2 regions of the Methylobacterium sp. ME121 genome follow, and region 1 is predicted to be linked to the other one. Evidence: predicted binding sites of a transcription regulator. Region 1 holds the regulator's gene; the other holds the start of a gene.
What was found. Region 1 encodes PhoB, which activates phosphate uptake and scavenging genes when phosphate is short. Its sites were predicted from a motif close to TGTCATNNANCTGTCAT; they were not measured.

Region 1 (5,974 bases):
TCGTGCCGTTCATCGCCTCGATCGCCCGGGACATGCTCGACCAGATCCCGACCGTGCTGCGCGAGAGCGCCTACGGCATCGGCTGCACCACCTGGGAGGTCGTGCGCCACGTGCTGGTGCCGCAGGCGGCGGTCTCGATCATCGGCGCGATCATGCTCGGCCTCGGCCGGGCGCTCGGCGAGACGATGGCGGTGACCTTCGTGGTCGGCAACGCCAACCGGCTCTCGGCCTCGATCTTCGACCCGAGCTCGACCATCGCGTCGCGCATCGCCAACGAGTTCAACGAGGCGGACGGCCTTCAGCTGAACGCGCTGATGGCCCTGGGCTGCATCCTGTTCGTGATCACCTTCGTGGTGCTCATCATCGCCCGGCTGCTGACGCGCCGCGTCAAGGCCGCCTGAGGAGCACGCGCGATGGTTTCCTCCAGCACGATCGCCCCGGCCGCCCAGCGCCGCCCCGGCCGCGTCCGCCAGGGACGCCGCGTCGCCGACCGGGCCCTGCGCGTCGCCTGCACCGCCGCGACGGTGGTGGGCGCCCTGGTCCTCGGCTCGATCCTGGTGATGCTGATCGTCCAGGGCGTGCGCGGCTTCACGCCCACCCTGTTCACCAACCCGACCCCGGGCCCGGGCTCCGAGGGCGGCGGCATCGCCAACGCGATCCTGGGCAGCCTCGTGCTGACCGGGATCGGCATCCTGATCGCCACACCGGTCGGCGTCATGGCCGGGACCTTCCTCGCCGAGTACGGGCGCGGCTCGAAGCTGGCGGCCCTGATCCGCTTCCTCAACGACGTCCTGCTCTCGGCGCCGTCGATCCTGATCGGCCTGTTCGTCTACACGCTGATGGTGCGGCCGATGGGCACCTACTCGGGCTGGGCCGGCGGCGTGGCGCTCGCGATCATCGCCGTGCCGGTGATCGTGCGCACCACCGAGGACATGCTGCGCCTCGTCCCCGGAACCCTGCGGGAGGCCGGCGCGGCGCTCGGCGCGCCGCCCTCGACGGTGATCATGAGCGTGACCTGGCGGGCGGCCTCGGCCGGCATCGTCACCGGCATCATCCTGGCGCTCGCCCGCATCGCCGGCGAGACCGCGCCGCTGCTGTTCACCGCGCTCAACAACAATTCCTGGTTCTCGGCCAACCTGATGGGCGGCGTCGCGAACCTGCCGGTGATGATCTACCAGTTCGCCCTCTCGCCCTACCCGAACTGGCAGGGCCTCGCCTGGGCGGGCGCGCTCCTGATCACCGCGACCATCCTGGCGCTGTCGATCATCGCGCGCCTCGTGATCAAGCCGCAGGCCTCGCGCTGAGCCCCCTTTCGAGGACACGACGATGAACGCCGCCTCCGCGATCCCGACGGTCGAGCTGAACCGCAACCGCGCCGAAGAGGGCGGCCCCGTGCGGATCGCCGTCAAGGACCTGAACTTCTACTACGGCAGCTTCCACGGGCTGAAGGACGTCAACCTCAACTTCCACGACCGGCAGGTGACGGCGCTGATCGGCCCCTCCGGCTGCGGCAAGTCCACCCTGCTGCGCTGCTTCAACCGGATCTACAGCCTCTACCCGGAGCAGCGCGCGGAGGGCGAGATCCTGCTCGACGGCGAGAACATCCTCAGCCCCTCCGTCGACCTGAACGAGCTGCGCTCGCGCATCGGCATGGTGTTCCAGAAGCCGACGCCGTTCCCGATGTCGATCTACGACAACGTGGCCTTCGGCCTGCGCCTCTACGAGAAGCTGCCGAAATCCGAGCTCGACGGCCGGATCGAGGAATCGCTGCGCAAGGCCGCCCTCTGGGACGAGGTGAAGGACAAGCTCCGGCAGCCGGGGACCGGCCTGTCGGGCGGCCAGCAGCAGCGCCTGTGCATCGCCCGGACGGTGGCGCAGCGTCCGGAGGTGATCCTGTTCGACGAGCCGACCTCGGCCCTCGACCCGATCTCCACCGGCCGCATCGAGGAGCTGATCGAGCAGCTGCGCGACGAGTTCACCATCGTGATCGTCACCCACAACATGCAGCAGGCGGCGCGCATCTCGCAGTTCACCGCCTTCATGTATCTGGGGCAGCTCGTCGAGTTCGGTCCGACCAACCGGATGTTCATGAATCCGACGGAGCGCCGCACGCAGGACTACATCACCGGCCGCTTCGGCTAGTCTGCCGGGCCGCTCCGGTCCCGGGACCGCCGCTCGCGTCTCCGGCGCGTCGGCGGATCCGCAAACCTCCCGGAGGGCCGTCCCCGGGACCCCATCGAAGGATCCGCCATGCCCGGCCATATCGTCACCTCCTACGACACCGACCTGGAGAACCTGCGTCGCTCGATCTCGGAGATGGGCGGCGTCGCCGAGAAGATGACCGCGGAGGCGACCGATGCCCTCGTGCGCCGGGACGACACGCTCGCCCAGGCGGTGATCCTCGCCGACAAGCGCCTCGACGCGCTGCAGCGGGACATCGAGGAGCGCGCCGTGCTGCTGATCGCCCGGCGCCAGCCGCTGGCGATCGACCTGCGCGAGACCATCTCGGCGATCCGCGTCTCCGGCGATCTCGAGCGGATCGGCGACCTCGCCAAGAACGTCGCCAAGCGCGTGGTGGCGATCTCCGACCAGGCTCCGGCCCAGAAGATCGTGCTCGGCGTGCGCCACATGAGCGACCTCGCCGAGGGCCAGCTCAAGGACGTGCTCGACGCCTACGCGAGCCGCGACGTCCAGGCGGCCCACGACGTCTGGGAGCGCGACGGTGAGATCGACGCCCTGTACAATTCCCTGTTCCGCGAGCTCCTGACCTACATGATGGAGGACCCGCGCAACATCTCGTTCTGCACGCATCTGCTGTTCTGCGCCAAGAACGTCGAGCGCATCGGCGACCACACCACCAACATCGCCGAGACGATCCACTACCTCGCCACGGGCGAGACCCTGGCGGGCGACCGGCCGAAGAACGACGCGTCGAACTACGCGACGGTGGACGGACTCCAGGCGCCGTGAGCCCCCGACCCCGGCCTTCCTGCGGGCATGGCCGGGGCCAGTAACCGTGCAGGTTGAGGCCGGGCGGCGCCTCCTGCACCATCCGCGGGACCGCCGGTAGAACGAGTCGTCGAACGTGAGCATGCAAGTCCTGATCGTCGAGGACGAGGAGGCGCTGACCACGCTGCTGCGCTACAACCTGGAGGCCGAGGGCTTCCTGGTGGATTCGGCGGCGCGCGGCGACGACGCCGAGCTGCTCCTGGCGGAGCGGATCCCGGACCTCGTCCTGCTCGACTGGATGCTGCCCGGCCTCTCCGGGATCGAGCTGTGCCGCCGGATCCGGGCGCGCCGGGAGACCGAGCGCCTGCCGGTGATCATGCTCACCGCCCGGGGCGAGGAGGGCGACCGCGTCCGCGGTCTCGGCACGGGCGCCGACGACTACATCGTCAAGCCGTTCTCGGTGCCGGAACTGCTCGCCCGGATCCGCGCGCTGCTGCGCCGGGCCAAGCCCGCCCACGTCTCGGACCGGCTGGCGGCGGGCGATTTGGAGCTCGACCGCACCGGCCACCGCGTCCGTCGCGGCGGCGAGGAGCTGCATCTGGGCCCGACAGAGTTCCGGCTGCTGGAATTCCTGATGCTGGCGCCGGGCCGGGTCTTCTCCCGCGAGCAGCTCCTCGACGGGGTCTGGGGCCACGACGTCTACATCGACGAGCGCACGGTGGACGTGCATGTCGGGCGGCTGCGCAAGGCGCTGAACGGCCCGCGCCAGGCCGACCCGATCCGCACGGTCCGCGGCTCGGGCTACGCCTTCGACGAGACCTTCTCGCTCGAGGCCTGAGGAGGCCCCATGGACTGCCGGAGCGACAGATCGCTCCGGCGCGCCGTCTCTGCTCAGGCGCCCGAGACCGCGGACGGGTTCAGCGCGCCAGCGCCGCGCTCCGTCCCGCGGCGGCCGGCACCGCCTCCAGCGCCGCCAGGACCGTCCCCTCGGTCAGGATCTGCGGGAGCACCTGGGGCTCCCCCGTCCCGGTGTAGAGCAGGTAGAGCGGGACGCCGCTGCGCCCGTGCTTCTCCAGGAGGCGGGTGATCTCGGGGTTCTGGTTGGTCCAGTCGCCCTTCATGTAAGTCACGCCGCGCTCGGCCATCGCGGACCGCACCGCCCTGGTGTTGAGCGAGGTCGCCTCGTTGACCGCGCAGGTGATGCACCAGGCGGCGGTCATGTCGACGAAGACGGGGCGGTGCGCGTCGAGAAGGGCGTCGAGGCGCGCCTGCGTGAACGGCTCGACCCCGTCGGCGGCGGCCTGCGCCGCCGGCGCGGCGCTGCTCCGGGGCAGGGTGACGGCGAGGGAGGCGACCGCGATCAGCGCCAGCGCCGCGGCGGCCTGCGCGATCCGACCCGTCCGCGGCGCGGCGGCGCGGCCGTGCTCCCAGGCCCAGGCGGCGAAGCCCACGAGCACGAGGCCGATCAGCGCCGCCAGCTGCCCGCGCGGGTCGACCTGCTGCGCCAGCACCCAGATCAGCCACGCGACGGTGGCGTAGACCGGGAAGGCCAGCACCTGCTTGAGGGTCTCCATCCAGGCGCCCGGCCGCGGCAGTGCCCGCAGGGCCGGCGGCCAGAGGGTCAGGAGCAGGAAGGGCAGGGCGAGGCCGAGGCCGAGGCTGGCGAAGACGGCGAGCGCCACGCCGGCGCTCTGGGTCAGCGCGAAGCCCACCGCCGAGCCCATGAACGGCGCCGTGCAGGGCGTCGCCACCAGGGTGGCGAGCACGCCCGTGAAGAACGAGCCGCTCAGGCCGGCGCGCCGGGTGAGGCCGTCGCCGAGGCCGGCGAGCCGCCCGCCGACATGGACCGCGCCGGAGAGACTCAGGCCCATCGCGAACAGCAGGTAGGCGAGCCCCGCGACCACGGCGGGCGATTGCAGCTGGAACCCCCAGCCGATCGCGGCCCCGCCGCTCTTCAGGCCGATCAGCGCGGCGGCGAGCGCCAGGAAGCTCGCCAGGACGCCGGCCGTGTAGGCGAGGCCGTGGAGCCGCAGCCGGGCCGGCCCCTCGCCCGCGTGCCGCACGAGGCTCAGGACCTTGATCGACAGGACCGGGAAGACGCAGGGCATCAGGTTGAGGATCAGGCCGCCGAGGAAGGCGAAGGCCGCGGCGGTCGCGAGGGTCAGCGCGTCGAAGTCGGAGGTTGCCGGCGCGGTCGAGGCCGGGTTCGGCGCGGTCGGGGCCGGCGCCGCGGCGGCCGGGAGCACCGGCTCGTCGCCGTACGCGAAGGCGAGCCGGCGGGTCCCGGCGGCGTCGACCTCGTCGACCGTCAGGACGCCGGGCAGCGCGGTGGGCACCGGATCGGTCGGGCTGCTCCGCGCGAGGGTCAGGTGCAGGCCGGTCTCGTCGACGGTCATCACCTGGGCGGCGGCGTTGTCGATCGCGGTCTCGGCGTAGGGGAAGTACGCGGCGTTGCGGAGCGCCTCGGGCTTGAGACCGGTCGCGGCGAAATCGAGGCGCAGGGTGTCGCCCTGGCTCGACAGGCGCAGGGGCCAGAGCGCCGGCACGGGCAGCGCGGCGCGCGCGCGCGCGAACAGCGCGGCGCTGGCCGGGTCCGGCTCGGCCTTGCCCACGGGCAGAGTCAGGGCGAGGTCGGCCGAGCCGGGGACGCACTCGGTCTCGCAGACGAGGTAGGTCAGTTTCGCCTGGATCCGCACCGGGTCCGCCGGGTCGAGGCTCGGCGGCGGCGTCACCGGCACGAGGAGCGTGACCTCGCCCTCGTAGCCGTAGTTCATGAGGGTCGCGATCGGGATGCGCTCCGGCGCCGGCCACCGGATCGCGCCGGCGTTGAAGCCGGCCGGCAGGGTCCAGGTCACCTCCGGGGGCAGGCCGGAATCGCCCGGATTGCGCCAGTAGACGTGCCAGCCGGGCTTGATCTGCATCCGCACGGCCAGCGTGAAGGGCTGCGCGCCGGCGACCGCGGCGGGCTCGGCCACGAGGCTCGCGCGCACGAGGTCCGCGGGCGTGCGGAAGCCCTGCGGAAACC
Region 2 (5,974 bases), on a different contig from region 1:
AGACGCTCAGGTGGTTCTCTGCCGACACCGTCGGCGACACTGGGTTCCGAGCCCGCCCGCGGCGCCCCGGAATGATGGCGCGCTGCGCGCCGCCCTCAGCTCTCGACCACGTTCTGCGGCTTGCCCGCCACGAACGCCTCGACGTTGTCGACGAGTTGGTCGGCCAGGATCTGCATCGCCTCCTTGCTCGCCCAGGCGACGTGCGGCGTGACGATCAGGTTCGGCAGGTCGGCCTCGCACAGGATGTTGCCGTCCTTGGGCGGCTCCTGCGCCACCACGTCGAAGCCGGCGCCCGCGATGGTGCCGTCCCTGAGCGCTTCGAGCAGGGCCGCCTCGTCCACCAGCCCGCCCCGGGCCGTGTTGATGAGGATGGCGCTCTTCTTCATCTTCTTGAGCTCGGCGGCGCCGATCATCCCCTTGGTGTCCGGGGTCAGCGGCACGTGCAGCGTGATCACGTCGGACTGGGTGAGGATCGTCTCGAAATCCACGAGCCCGTCCTGCGGGAACACGTCGTAGGCGATGACCTTCATGCCGAGCGCCTCGGCGCGCTTGGCGATCGACTTGCCCAGCGCCCCGTAGCCGACGATGCCGAGGGTCGAGCCGGCGATGTCGTAGATCGGGTAATCGAAGTAGCAGAACTGCTTGGACTTCGCCCAGTCGCCGCGCCGCACCGAGTTGGCGTAGGGCACGATCGCCCGCCGCAGGGCGAACATCAGCCCGACCACGTGCTCCGGCACGGTGTTGAACGCGTAGTTGCGGATGTTGACGACCGTGACCCCCTGGGCCTTGGCCTGGGCCTTGTCGACCACGTCGGTGCCGGTGGCGGCGACCGCGATCAGCTTCAGGTCGGGGAGCTGCTTCAACGTCTCGGCCCGCATCGGGACCTTGTTGATCAGCGCGATCTCCGCCCCCTGGAGCCGCGAGACGATCTCTTCCGGCGTCCAGGTCGACTCGTGCTCGACGTATTCGTGGGGGAAGTTGAACGGTCGGACCCTGGCATCGAGGGACTCACGATCCAGGAACACGATCTTCTTGGTCATAGGACCCCTCTCGAACGACGGGCGGTTTCCTCGATAGTCTTGTTCTTACTTGCGCGTCGGGGCGGGCCCGGCAACCCGGTCCCGCCCCGATCGCGTGCGCAGTTCACGCCTTATGCAGCGGATTCTCGCGCAGGTAGCTGGAGGCGGCGGCGACGCCCGAGCCCGGCGTGACCTTGATGCCGCAATCGAGCATGGCCATCTCGGCGCCCGCGATGGCGCCCAGCAGCGACAGCTCGTTCAGGTCGCCGAGGTGGCCGATGCGGAACACCTTGCCGGCGACTTTCGACAGGCCGGCACCGAGCGACAGGTTGTAGCGCTCGTAGGCGTGGGTGATCACCTTGGCGGCGTCGGCACCCTCCGGCACCACGATCGCCGTGACCGTGTCGGAGTTCCACTTGGGCTCCTTGGCGCAGGGCTTGAGGCCCCAGGCCGCCACGGCCTGACGGGTCGCCTCGGCGAGCACGTGATGGCGGTGGTAGACGTTCTCCAGCCCCTCCTCCTTCACGATCGCCAGCGCCTCGCGCAGGCCGTAGAGCAGCGGCAGGACGGGGGTGTAGGGGAAGTAGCCGGTGGCGTTGGCGGCCAGCTGGTCCTTCCAGGCGAAGTAGGCGTGGCCGAGCCGGTCGTTGCGGCCGGTGCCGCCCTCGGCGATCTTGAGCGCCTTCGGGCTGATGCAGATCAGGCCGAGGCCGGCCGGGAGCATGAAGCCCTTCTGCGAGCCCGCGATGGCGCAGTCGACGCCCCACTCGTCCATCTTGAACGGCAGCGAGCCGATCGACGAGATGCCGTCCACGAACAGCAGCGCCGGGTGGCCGGCGGCGTCGATCGCCTTGCGCACCGCGCCGATGTCGCTGGTGACGCCCGTGGCGGTCTCGTTGTGGACGACCATCACGGCCTTGATGGCGTGGTCCTTGTCGGCGCGCAGCGCCTCCTCGATCTTCTGCGGGTCGGCGCCCGCGCCCCACTCCTCCTCCTGGACGATCACGTCGAGGCCGAGGCGCTGGGCCATGTCGACCCAGAGGTGGCTGAACTGGCCGTAGCGGGCGGTGAGCACCTTGTCGCCGCGGCAGAGGGTGTTGGACAGGGCCGATTCCCAGATGCCGGTGCCCGAGGACGGGAACAGGATGACCGTCCCGTTGGTCGAGCCGAACACCATCTTGGAGTCCTGCAGCAGCGGCTTCACCAGCTCGGGGAAGCTCGGCGACCGGTGATCCTCCGACGGCACGTGCATGGCGCGCAGGACGCGCTCCGGGATGTTGGTGGGACCCGGGATGAAGAGGTGGTTGCGACCGGGGCGCCGGGTTGCGGCCATGATGTTTCCTCCGAAAAGTCCATTGCGCGCGGGCGTGAACCCGCGCCGGGTTGTCCAAGCGTCCTCAGGGAGTCGGTCCGGCGCCGTCGAAAGCGGCTCGCGCCGCACCCCCTCGAACGCCATCCTCTGCCGTGATCGGGGGGTCTCCGCGGAGCGGCAGGCGGCCTCACGCCGCTCGCGTCGCGGCGCGCCCCCGCGCGCCGGTCGCCTCCGAATTGCCGTCCCGTCCAACGGCTCCAGGGCCGTCCTCGCCGCCTTCCTGTCAAGGTCCGGCCGTGCTCGTGCCGAGCGGCCGGTTCTTGGTATTATGAGGCGGTGAAGCTCGAAAGGAAAACCGGAAAAACTTCCGGAACTTGCCAAAAAAATTTTTTGTGCGACGCAACGAAGTCGAGCTCCGGTTGAGAGGCTTCGCGGCACCGCACACCGAAGTCTTTCCGCCCCGTCCGAACCCGCGTCATCAAACTGAGATCGGATCGCGCTCTGGATCCCGGCACCGTACAGCCGCCGGGAGAGGGTGCCGTGGCCGAGGTTGAGGAGATGCCGGTCCGCGTGCGGACGCTGTTCCTGTCCGACCTGCATCTCGGCACGCGCGGCTGCCAGGCCGGCCTGCTGCTGTCGTTCCTGAAGGACTACGACGCCGACACGATCTACCTCGTCGGCGACATCGTGGACGGCTGGCAGCTGCGCTCGGGCTGGTACTGGCCGCAGGAGCACAACGACGTCGTGCAGAAGCTCCTGCGCAAGGTCCGCAAGGGCGCGCGGATCGTCTACCTGCCGGGCAACCACGACGAGTTCCTGCGCGACTACGTGGGCACGAGCTTCGGCGGCATCGAGCTGGCCGAGACCGCGATCCACGAGGCGGCCGACGGCAAGCGCTACCTCGTCATCCACGGCGACCAGTTCGACATGGTCGTGCGCCACTCGCCGTGGCTCGCCCATCTGGGCGACGGCGCCTACACGCTGGCGCTCTCGCTCAACACGCTGATCAACAAGGTGCGGCGGCGTCTCGGCCTGTCCTACTGGTCGCTCTCCGCCTGGGCGAAGCTGCGCGTCAAGAACGCCGTGAGCTTCATCGGCCGCTTCGAGACGATCCTGGCCGAGGAGGCGCGCCGCCAGGGCGCCGACGGGGTGATCTGCGGCCACATCCACCACGCGGCCGACCGGCCGATCGGCGACCTGCGCTACCTCAACACCGGCGACTGGGTGGAATCCTGCACGGGGCTCGTGGAGCACTACGACGGCCGCATCGAGGTGCTGCACTACCCGAGCCTCCTGCGGGCGCGGGCGGCCGAGATCGTGCCGCAGACCCTGCCGGGCCGGCGCGCGGTGGCGTGAGGGCGCCGCCGTGAAGCTCCTGATCGCCAGCGACGCGTGGCACCCCCAGGTGAACGGCGTCGTGCGCTCCCTCGAGCAGATGGTCCGCCGCGCGCCGGAGCACGGCTTCGCCACGGCCCTGCTGTCGGTGGCGGATTTCCGCTCGCTGCCGCTGCCAGGCTACCCCGAGATCCGCCTCGCCTATGCCGGGCGCGAGCGGGTGGCGGCGCGCTGGCGGGCCGAGCGGCCGAGCCACGTGCACATCGCCACGGAGGGGCCGGTGGGCCTCGCGGCGCGCCGGCACTGCCTCGCGCACGGCCTGCCCTTCACGACGAGCTACCACACGCGCTTCCCGGAATACCTCGCCGCCCGCGCCCCGGTGCCGGAGGCGTGGTCCTACGCGTATCTGCGCCGGTTCCACGGCGCCGCCCGGGGGACGATGGTCAGCACCGCCTCGCTCCAGGGCGAGCTCGCGGCGCGGGGCTTCGGCCGCCTGATGCGCTGGACTCGGGGCGTGGACACGGAGCGGTTCCGGCCGGCCGAGCCCGGGACGCCCGCGCCGGCGGAACTCGCCGGCCTGCCGGGGCCGCTGTTCCTCTACGTCGGGCGGCTGGCGGTGGAGAAGAACGTCGCGGCCTTCCTGAGCCTCAATCTGCCCGGCACGAAAGTGGTGGTCGGCGACGGGCCGGACCGCGCGCGGCTGCAGGCGCTCGCGCCGGAGGCCCGCTTCCTCGGCACCCGCACCGGCGCGGACCTCTCGGCCGTCTACGCGGCCTGCGACGTCTTCGTCTTCCCGAGCCTCACCGACACGTTCGGCATCGTGCTCCTGGAGGCGCTGGCCAGCGGCCTTCCGGTGGCGGCCTTCCCGGTGCCGGGCCCCAACGACGTCGTCGGCGGCACCCGGGTCGGGGTGCTCGACCCGGATCTGCGGGTCGCGGCGCTGGCGGCTTTGCGCCTGTCGCGCGCCGAGTGCCGGGCCGAGGCGCTGCGCTGCGGCTGGGACGTGAGCGCCCGGCAGTTCTTCGGCAACATCGTCGAGGCGCATGGCGGTGCCCGGAGCACCCGGGACGCCGCCTGACGCGTGACGGCGCCCGCGCGGGATGGCAGGACGGCGCGATGCCGTCCGCCAAATCGTTCGCCAAGCCGCACGCCAAGCCGCACGCCGGACCGCCCACTGGATCGACCGCCGGACCGCGCGCGTCCGTCAGGACCCGGTCCCCGGGCGCTGGCCCGTTCGATCCCGCCCGGGCCGCCGCGTATCCGGCGGCGATCGGCTGCGACGAGGTCGGGCGCGGCGCGCTCTGCGGACCGGTGGTGGTGGCCGCGGTCTGGTTCGATCCGACGGCGATCCCGCCCGACCTGCTCGCGGCCCTCGACGACAGCAAGCGCGTTCCCGAGCCGGTGCGGGAGCGGCTGGCGCCCCTGATCCGCGCCCACGCGCGGGTCGCGGTGGCGGCGGGATCGCGCGCCCTGATCGACCGGATCAACATCCGCGGCGCGACCCTCGACGCCATGGCGCGGGCGGTGGCGCGACTCGGCCTCGCCGCGCCCGTGCTGGTCGACGGGCGCGACGCCCTGCCGGGCCTGCCCGGCCGCGCCGTGATCGGCGGCGACCACCTCGTGCCGCAGATCGCCGCCGCCTCGATCGTCGCCAAGGTGCTCCGGGACCAGCTGATGCGGCGCCTCGCCCGGCGCCATCCCGGCTACGGCTGGGAGCGGAACGTCGGCTACGGGACGGCCGTCCACCGCGCCGGCCTGACGCAGCTCGGGCGCAGCGCGCATCACCGGCTCAGCTTCACCCGCGGGTTCGACTGAGCCGGGCAAGACGGGTCACGCGGCCCGGACGCCCGCCAGGAAGCGGTGGACCTCCGCGGCGAGTTCCTCCGACTGACGCGTGAGCGCTGTGGCGGCCGTGAGCACGTGGTCGGCCGCGCGCCCGGTCTGGTCGGCCGCCTGCGCCACCCCGGCGATGTTGCCGGTCACCTCCTGCGTGCCAACACTGGCCTGGGCGACGTTGCGGACGATCTCCCGCGTGGCCGCCCCCTGCTGCTCCACCGCGGCCGCGATGGCGGCGGCCACGGTGTCGATCTCGCCGATCCGGCCGGTGATCGTGCCGATCGCCCGCACCGCCTGACCGGTCACGGTCCGGATCTCGCCGATCTGCCGGCCGATCTCGTCGGTGGCGCGGCCGGTCTGAGCGGCCAGCTCCTTGACCTCGGTGGCGACCACCGCGAAGCCGCGCCCGGCCTGACCGGCCCGCGCCGCCTCGATCGTGGCGTTGAGCGCGAGCAGGTTCGTCTGAGCGGCG

Region 2: a site for PhoB is predicted at 2,805-2,821, ahead of ME121_RS06785 (UDP-2,3-diacylglucosamine diphosphatase). Genes of this name have one in related genera too.

What each region holds. Positions count from the first base shown of each region.
Region 1 is NZ_BBUX01000024.1:50,646-56,619, forward strand. Features, by position in the region: gene pstC (phosphate ABC transporter permease subunit PstC) at 1-401, shown strand, start outside; gene pstA (phosphate ABC transporter permease PstA) at 414-1,304, shown strand; gene pstB (phosphate ABC transporter ATP-binding protein PstB) at 1,327-2,142, shown strand; gene phoU (phosphate signaling complex protein PhoU) at 2,251-2,970, shown strand; gene phoB (phosphate regulon transcriptional regulator PhoB) at 3,092-3,787, shown strand; gene ME121_RS16550 (protein-disulfide reductase DsbD family protein) at 3,867-5,974, opposite strand, start outside.
Region 2 is NZ_BBUX01000006.1:10,065-16,038, reverse strand. Features, by position in the region: gene ME121_RS06795 (D-2-hydroxyacid dehydrogenase) at 96-1,040, opposite strand; gene ME121_RS06790 (aminotransferase class V-fold PLP-dependent enzyme) at 1,144-2,352, opposite strand; gene ME121_RS06785 (UDP-2,3-diacylglucosamine diphosphatase) at 2,872-3,687, shown strand; gene ME121_RS06780 (glycosyltransferase family 4 protein) at 3,698-4,744, shown strand; gene rnhB (ribonuclease HII) at 4,783-5,481, shown strand; gene ME121_RS06770 (methyl-accepting chemotaxis protein) at 5,497-5,974, opposite strand, start outside.